DNA from 2 places in the Bacillus methanolicus genome. Region 2 is predicted to be linked to the other one. Evidence: riboswitches for the same ligand, from Rfam matches in the RefSeq annotation. Region 2 holds a riboswitch; the other holds the start of a gene.
What was found. Region 2 has a riboswitch for glycine ahead of gcvT (glycine cleavage system aminomethyltransferase GcvT). Riboswitches for the same ligand answer to the same signal wherever they lie in the genome.

Region 1: linked by a shared signal. The riboswitch ahead of C0966_RS00345 (ACT domain-containing protein) and the one ahead of gcvT (glycine cleavage system aminomethyltransferase GcvT) in region 2 are both predicted to bind glycine.

The regions. Positions count from the first base shown of each region.
Region 1 covers NZ_PNFF01000001.1:85,544-89,950, reverse strand. Annotated here, with positions in the region: gene C0966_RS00355 (DctP family TRAP transporter solute-binding subunit) at 1-238, shown strand, start outside; gene C0966_RS00350 (dicarboxylate/amino acid:cation symporter) at 395-1,666, shown strand; glycine riboswitch at 1,884-1,961, shown strand; gene C0966_RS00345 (ACT domain-containing protein) at 2,043-2,318, shown strand; gene C0966_RS00340 (PFL family protein) at 2,338-3,699, shown strand; gene C0966_RS00335 (amino acid permease) at 3,816-4,407, opposite strand, start outside.
Region 2 covers NZ_PNFF01000001.1:1,875,577-1,879,983, reverse strand. Annotated here, with positions in the region: gene C0966_RS09435 (DEAD/DEAH box helicase) at 1-1,415, opposite strand, end outside; glycine riboswitch at 1,590-1,682, shown strand; gene gcvT (glycine cleavage system aminomethyltransferase GcvT) at 1,914-3,020, shown strand; gene gcvPA (aminomethyl-transferring glycine dehydrogenase subunit GcvPA) at 3,039-4,385, shown strand; gene gcvPB (aminomethyl-transferring glycine dehydrogenase subunit GcvPB) at 4,378-4,407, shown strand, end outside.

The DNA of each region.
Region 1 (4,407 bases), 1.8 Mb from region 2:
AATTCAGGATAAAATAAAAGAAGCGCTCGATGAAACGACAGTCTGGATTTTAAATGAATCCAGTCAGATGAATAAAAAACAGCTAAAGGAACTAAAAAACAAGTCTGATTTAAAAATCTATGATTTGCCTCCCGAAGCTAAGGAACGATGGATCGAGAAATTCAAACCTTTATATGAAGAAGTTGAACAAGAGGTAGGATCAGACATGATTGAAAAAATTAAAGAGGCTGGAGATTAAAAGGACACGATCAATCGTGTTCTTTTTTTGGCTCCGAAATTTCGACCAAAATGAACAAAAAGAACAATATAACCATAAAAACTTATTTTCTTAATTGTCTGCTAATATTGAATAAACAAATTCCGAAAGCGCTAACATTAACATAAGGAGGATGAAATGGTGAAATCTAAAAATCTATTAAATAACTTAACGGTAAGAGTCATTATCGGGATTATACTCGGTATTATAGTCGGTTTTCTTTTCCCTGAGTACGGTGAAAAATTAAAGGTTTTAGCTGATGTTTTTATTAAATTAATCAAAATGGTGATTGCGCCGATTATCTTTTTCACGGTTGCTATTGGAATTGGCAGCATAGGCGACCTTAAGAAAGTTGGCCGAATCGGCGGAAAAGCGCTGATTTATTTTGAAATTGTAACAACGTTTGCGCTTGCTATCGGCATCATTGTAGTCAATCTAGTAAAGCCTGGTGTAGGTTTTAATACAAGTGCTGTTGAAGGCGGGAACATTTCTGAATATACTAAGCAAGCGGAAGCAACAAGCCACGGTGCTATCGAGTTTTTAGTGGGTATTATTCCCGATAATATCGTTGCAGCCATGGCAAAAGGTGAATTACTTCCAATTTTATTCTTTGCCGTCCTGTTCGGGATTTCCATGTCAGCAATGGGCGAAAAAGCCAAGCCTGTTGTCACTCTCTTCGAAAAATTAACGGATGTTTTCTTCGGAATAGTAAATATGATTATGAAAGTTTCTCCAATTGCTGCATTTGGAGCAATGGCGTTTACTATCGGAAAGTTTGGCCTCGGTTCATTATTTTTACTTGGAAAATTAATGGGTTCCGTATATATTACGATGTTCCTGTTTATCGTCCTCGTATTGGGTGGGATTGCGAAATTTTACAAGTTTAATATTTTTAAATTTTTGGCTTATATTAAGGAAGAAATCTTGCTTGTACTAGGAACATCTTCATCTGAATCCGCTCTTCCAAAATTGATGGAAAAATTAGAAAAATATGGTTGTTCAAAGTCGGTAGTCGGACTTGTCGTTCCGACAGGATATTCCTTCAACCTAGACGGTACGTCGATCTATCTTTCCATGGCTGCAATTTTTATCGCTCAGGCTTATGGAATCGATTTAACGATCTGGCAAGAGCTTACCCTTCTTGGAGTATTAATGCTGACTTCTAAAGGGGCTGCCGGTGTAACCGGATCTGGATTCATTACCTTGGCTGCTACCCTAGCCGCTTTCCCAATGATTCCGGTTGAAGGAATTGCGTTATTGCTCGGTGTTGACCGATTCATGTCAGAAGCCCGTGCAATTACCAACTTAATCGGAAACGGAGTTGCTACAGTGGTAGTGTCCAAAATGGAAAACGAATTTCATGCGCCACTCGAAACAGTAGCAGCAAATACAAAACAAAAAGCAGTATAAAAGCAGGGGCCAGAGGGTTGGCCCCTATTCCGCATTAAAGCATTAACGTATTGAGGGTCTGGCCCGCGCTGCTTTAAAGCGTTAATGCGTTGAGGGTCTGGCCCGCGCTGCGTTATTGCGGTAAAATTTTTATTGACCGAACCGGCATTATACTGATACTATCTTTATAATTAACTTAATAAAGCAGGCGATGAAGGTTGTGGGTAAAACTATAACTGGAGCAGCTTCTGGAGAGACCGCACGATTGCGGCGCCGAAGGATTCACAATCTCAGGCAAAAGGACAGAAGAGTGGAAAACTGCACTCTTCTTATTTGTTGAGATTGGATGAATCATCCAATCTTTTTTGTTATTACAAAAAGTGAAGAGGTGGAGTTTATGGAAAAAAGACGTGCTGTTGTAAGTGTTATCGGGAAAGACCAGGTTGGTATTATTGCGAAAGTGACGACGATTCTCGCCGAGAATAGAATTAATATTCTCGACATTAGCCAGACGATCCTTCAGGAATTTTTTACGATGATGATGATAGTTGATGTTTCCGGAATCGAAAATTTAGATACATTACGCACGCAATTCAATGATCTGGGAGATGAAATGGGTTTAAAAATAAATATTCAACTTGAAGAAATTTTTCAGGCAATGCATCGGATATAACTTTTAAGGAGAGATTCTAATGACGATTGCAATGGATGAAATGCTCCAAACGATCCGAATGGTTCAAATGGAAAACCTCGATATTCGAACCGTTACAATGGGAATCAGCCTTCGTGACTGTACGGATTCTAATTTCGAAAAAATGAATCAACTTGTCTATGAGAAAATCATGAGTTTTGCCCAGAATTTGAAATCTACTGCTGAGGAAGTGGAAAAAGAATTCGGCATTCCGATTATTAATAAGCGAATTTCAATTACTCCAATTGCAGAAATTCTCGGCAATGCTTCAGTTGAACAGGCCGTTGAGCTTGCAAAAACACTTGACCTTGCTGCTCGCAACCTTGGCGTTGATTTTATCGGTGGATTTTCAGCCCTTGTACATAAAGGTTTTTCGAAAGGAGATCACACACTGCTCGCTGCCCTTCCAGAGGCATTGAGTGTAACAGAACGTGTTTGTGCTTCCGTATCCGTCGCAACCACCAGAACCGGCATCAATATGGATGCAGTGCGCCAGCTTGGATTGATTATAAAGGAAGCCGCAGAAAAAACAAGCGATCGGAACGGGATCGCCTGTGCAAAACTCGTAGTTTTTTGTAATCCTGTTGAGGATAATCCGTTTATGGCTGGAGCTTTCCATGGCGCCGGTGAAGGAGAAGCCGTGATAAATGTAGGGGTCAGCGGGCCGGGTGTTGTATTAAATGCATTGAAGCGCCATCCTGAAGCAGATCTTGGCCAAGTATCTGAAATTATTAAGAAAACAGCCTTCAAAATTACGAGAGCAGGAGAATTAATCGGGCGGGTCGTCGCTGAACGCTTGGGAGTTCCTTTTGGCATTATGGACTTATCCCTTGCACCGACAAATGCGATGAATGACAGTGTCGCAGAAATTTTAGAAGAAATTGGCCTTGAACGAGTTGGAACACATGGAACGATTGCGGCACTGGCACTCATGAACGATGCGGTGAAAAAAGGCGGCGCGATGGCAAGCTCCTACGTTGGCGGGTTAAGCGGCGCATTTATCCCGGTCAGTGAAGATAATGGAATGATCCGGGGAATCCTTGATGGCGCGCTATCTTTGTCAAAACTTGAAGCGATGACTTGCGTATGCTCTGTCGGCCTTGACATGATTGCACTGACAGGAGATGTAACTCCTTCCACCCTATCCGCAATTATCGCTGATGAAATGGCGATCGGAATGATCAACAAAAAAACAACAGCAGTCAGAGTCATTCCTGTTCCCGGTAAACGTGAAGGAGATATCGTCGAATTTGGCGGGCTTCTCGGCCGTGCCCCGGTAATAGGCGTAAATCCATTTCAATCAGAAAAACTTATTCAGCGGGGCGGCAGAATTCCAGCCCCACTACAATCTCTAATCAATTAACGCGTTACTGCGATGAGGGTCTGGCCCGCAGTACTTTAACGCGGTACAGCATTAAGGGTCTGACCCCTTCAACAATGAAAAAGCTTGCAGAAGTACTTCTGCAAGCTTTTTTGCTTTTAACCGACTTTTCTTTCTAAGATTGTTGTGTTATTTAATGTGCTGTGTTTTCTTCCGTATACAAAATAGATTACTAGACCAATTACAAGCCATGAAACGAAACTGATCCATGTTGTAGACGGCAATTGAAGGGTAAGATATCCGCAGAATAAAAATGCCAATATAGGAATCAACGGAACAAATGGCACTTTGAATCCTCTTCCAGAAGAAATTTTCGCTTTACGAAGATACAAAATACCGATTGACACAGTCATAAACGCGAATAATGTACCAATGTTTGTTAATTCAGCAAGTTTGTTTAATGGAACAACACCTGCAAAAAACGAGACAATAAGGCACGTAATCCAGGAATTAATAACAGGTGTTTGTTTCTTTTTATCAACACGAGATAAAACTTTTGGAAGTAAACCATCACGGCTGATTGCATAAAACAGGCGAGTTTGTCCATACATCATCGCAAGCAGTACTGTCGTGATACCTGTGATAGCACCTAAAGAAATAAATCCGGCAACCCAATCTTGGTTAATATAATTAAGAGCAAATGCAACCGGGTTTTTTACATTGAGGTGTTCATAAGGAACGATACCCGTT
Region 2 (4,407 bases):
ATCACATCTTTTTCCTGGCCAAGCCTGTGAATCCGCCCAATCCGCTGCTCTAATCTCATCGGATTCCACGGAAGATCAAAGTTAATGATGTGATTGCAAAACTGAAGATTAATACCTTCGCCGCCTGCTTCCGTCGCTATTAACACTTGGGCTTGATTTTGGAATAACTCTCTCATCCAGTCTTTTTTGCCGCGTTTAAAGCCTCCCCTAAATGGAACAGAGGTGATGCCGTGTTGTTTTAGAAACCATTGCAAATACAATTGGGTGGCTCTGTACTCCGTGAAAATAATGACTTTGTCATTTATTTTTTGAATAAGTTCAAGAGCTTTTCCTGCTTTCGAGTTCGTTTTTACAGCTTCGACTTTTGAGACTAAATATTGTATTTGCTCTTGAAAAGCTTTTGAAGGAGATTCTTGCTTTTCAAGCATATTTCTTAATGTATGAAAGACAGCTTCCCTGCTGCTGCAAGCCTCCCGCTGCAGGGTCATAACTGAAAATTGGCTTGAGTTGACCCAGTTTCCTTCACTCTTCAATTCTGTTACTGCTTCATAAAGCTCCCGTTCTTCTTTTGTAAACTCGATCGGTATTGTTTCTACATGCCGTTTTGTCCATTCAATTCCTGTGTCGGCTCTCCGATTTCGAATCATAACTTTATTTACAAGCTCACGAAGGTGTTCATCATCATTAAGAGACCGTGAGTTCCGTTTGTACTTTTCAAAGAATGCTGATTCATTGCCAAGATGACCCGGTTTTAATAAAGAAACTAAATGAAAGATTTCTTCAATCCGGTTTTGAATGGGTGTAGCTGTTAATAGCAGGCAAAATTTCTTTTTTAATTTTTGAACAAACTCGTAGTTTTTTGTTTTATTATTTTTGAGCTTGTGAGCTTCGTCGATAATAATCAAATCATAATCCTGCTCGTAAATCATTTCCCTATGTGGACTTCTTTTGGCTGTATCGATCGAAGATACAACAACATCACATTGGTCCCATACATAGCTTTTTCGCTGGGTGATGGCCGGGATAAAGAATTTTGAATTCAGCTCACTCGCCCATTGGGTTACAAGTGAAGCCGGAACAAGAATAAGCACTTTTTTCACAAGTCCCCGAATCATATATTCCTTCAGTATCAGTCCCGCTTCAATTGTTTTTCCCAGACCTACTTCATCAGCCAAAATGGCTTTGCCATGCATGTTTTCAACAACTTGTCTGGCCACTTCAAGCTGATGGGGAAGTGGAGTTAAATTCGGCAGGTGCTTCGGAGCTTGCAGACCTTCGAATTCAGGGATGACAGTATGTTTTTCCACTTCAACGGCCAGCTTAAATAGCTCCCAGTTTCCCCAGGGGCCGTCATCAGTAATTCGTTGCAAAAATTCATCCTGCCACGAGGAATCGAATTCAATCTGCACCGTCATGACAAATTGCTCCTTTACTAAAAATTTTATTGCTCAATCAAGCTCTTTAATGGTAGGATAAGATTAGCTTTGAAAGTTTAGAAATTTGCATATTAACAATCATTTTAAAATGTAACATCTAAAAGCTATCCGTAAAGTGTAGTATGGCCATAATGGAAAATTTTATAAATGCGAATGACGACAAGGGGAGAGACTACATTTGTAGCGCCGAAGGAGCAAGCAAAGCTGATTTGTGAATCTCTCAGGCAAAAGAACTCTTGTTTGACGCTGCTCTGGAGAGTGCTCCGCCATTAATGGAGCCACCAAAGAGGAAAGCCGCTATGGTAAACTTTCAGGTGCAAGGACAGAGACCTTCTCATGTTTTGAGGGGGTTTTCTGTCCTTTTTTGTTTGTCTAGTACCTTCGCTCATCGGGGTTGACTAAGACGCTTGCATTTTTCTTAATTGAATCAAATTCTGGGTAAACTAACATTAATTTGTTGGATGAAGGGGGATTATGATGTCTGAGCTTAAGCGCACACCGTTATTTGAGTCGTACAAGGAATACGGTGCCAAGACCATTGATTTTGGCGGTTGGGAATTGCCTGTCCAATTTTCAAGCATTAAAGAAGAACACGAAGCCGTCCGGACAAAGGCAGGATTATTTGATGTTTCTCACATGGGAGAAATTGAAGTAAAAGGGACTGGAAGTCTTGGGTATTTACAAAAAATGTTAACGAATGATGTTTCCAAAATAAAGACCGGAGGTGCCCAGTATTCGGCGATGTGCTATGAAAACGGCGGCACTGTTGACGACCTTCTCGTTTATAAGCTGGATGAAGATCGCTATTTGCTTGTTGTCAATGCTGCGAATATTGAAAAGGATTTCGAGTGGCTCAAAGACCATTTAGATGAAAATGTTGAAATTAATAATTTGTCTGAACAAACAGCTCAATTGGCTTTGCAAGGTCCGCTTGCAGAAGAAGTCCTTCAAAAGCTGACACCGGAAACAACTCTAAGCAATATCGGCTTTTTTGAATTTCAGCAGGATGTGAACATTAACGGTAAAAAAGCGCTTGTCTCAAGAACCGGATATACCGGTGAAGACGGATTTGAAATTTATTGTGATGCAATCGATGCACCTGCTCTTTGGAAGGAGATCCTGGAGGCCGGAAAGGAATTCGGCGTAATGCCATGCGGATTGGGAGCACGTGATACGCTGCGCTTTGAAGCAAGCCTTGCACTATACGGGCAGGAGCTTTCCCCTGAGATAAGCCCGCTTGAAGCAGGCATCGGATTTGCCGTGAAGCTTAATAAAGAAGCTGATTTTATTGGCAAACAAGCATTAAAACAGCAAAAAGAAAACGGGGTGCCGAGAAAGCTTGCCGGAGTAGAAATGATCGACAGAGGGATTCCGCGCCACGGTTATCAGGTATATAAAGGAAACGAAAATATTGGGGAAGTAACAAGCGGTACACAATCCCCAACATTGAAGAAAAATATCGGCCTTGTTTTAGTAAAAGCGGAGGAAGCAGAACTTGGTAATCAAGTCGAAGTTGAAATCCGCGGCAAGCGCCTAAAAGCAGTTATCGTGTCAACACCATTTTATAAAAGGGAAAAGAAGTAACAGGGAGGAAAGCAAACGATGAAGCATCGCTATTTACCGATGACAGAACAGGACAAAAAGGCAATGTTGGAAACAATCGGCGTATCTTCTATTGATGATCTGTTCAGCGATATTCCAGAACGCGTCCGCTTTAAGGGCGACTATAACATTAAACCGGCAAAATCAGAATCATCCCTAATGAAGGAATTAGCTCTTTTAGCAGAGAAAAATGCAGATTTAAAGAAGAATACTTCTTTTCTCGGAGCAGGTGTCTATGATCATTACATGCCGGTCATTGTAGATCATGTTATTTCCCGTTCAGAATTTTATACAGCGTATACTCCGTATCAGCCGGAAATTTCTCAGGGTGAACTTCAGGCTATTTTTGAATTCCAAACAATGATTTGCGAGTTAACCGGAATGGAAGTAGCCAATTCATCCATGTATGACGGCGCAACAGCTCTTGCGGAAGCCGCTATGTTAAGCGCTGGCCAGACAAGAAGAAAGAAAGTAGTTATTTCCTCAGCAGTTCATCCAGAAGCAAAAGAAGTCGTAAAGACATATGCGAAAGGACAATATATTGAGGTAGTCGAAGTTCCCTATAAAGACGGGATCACAGATATTGAGCAACTGAAAAATATGGTGACAGATGAGGTGGCGGCTGTCATTGTACAGTATCCAAATTTCTTCGGCCGCATAGAACCTTTAAAAGAGATTGAGGAAATCACTCATGGCCAAAAAGCGATGTTTGTCGTATCGAGCAATCCGTTGGCACTCGGTGTATTAACGCCTCCTGGAAAGTTCGGTGCCGATATCGTTGTCGGTGATGCCCAGCCGTTTGGCATACCAACAGCATTTGGCGGTCCACATTGCGGCTACTTCGCCGTTACAAGCAAACTGATGAGAAAATTGCCCGGGCGTCTTGTCGGCCAAACAGTGGATGAGGAAGGGCGCCGAGGTTTTGTTCTGACTTTGCAAGCACGCGAACAGCACATCCGCCGCGATAAAGCGACTTCCAACATTTGTTCGAACCAAGCCCTTAATGCACTTGCAGCCTCTGTTGCGATGACGGCTTTAGGAAAAAAAGGCGTAAAAGAGATGGCTTTAGCGAATATGCAAAAAGCGTATTATGCGAAAGAGGCATTTAAAGAAAATGGTTTTGAGGTCGTCTTTGAAGGTCCTGCTTTCAATGAGTTTATCGTGAAGCTGAATAAGCCTGTAAAAGAGGTAAACAAGGCTCTTTTACAGAAGGGAATTATTGGCGGATATGATCTCGGCCGTGATTTTTCAGATCTGGAAAATCACATGTTAATCGCTGTAACGGAATTAAGAACAAAAGAAGAGATTGATACTTTCGTGAAAGAATTGGGGGATTTCCATGCATAAACAAGATCAACCGCTGATTTTT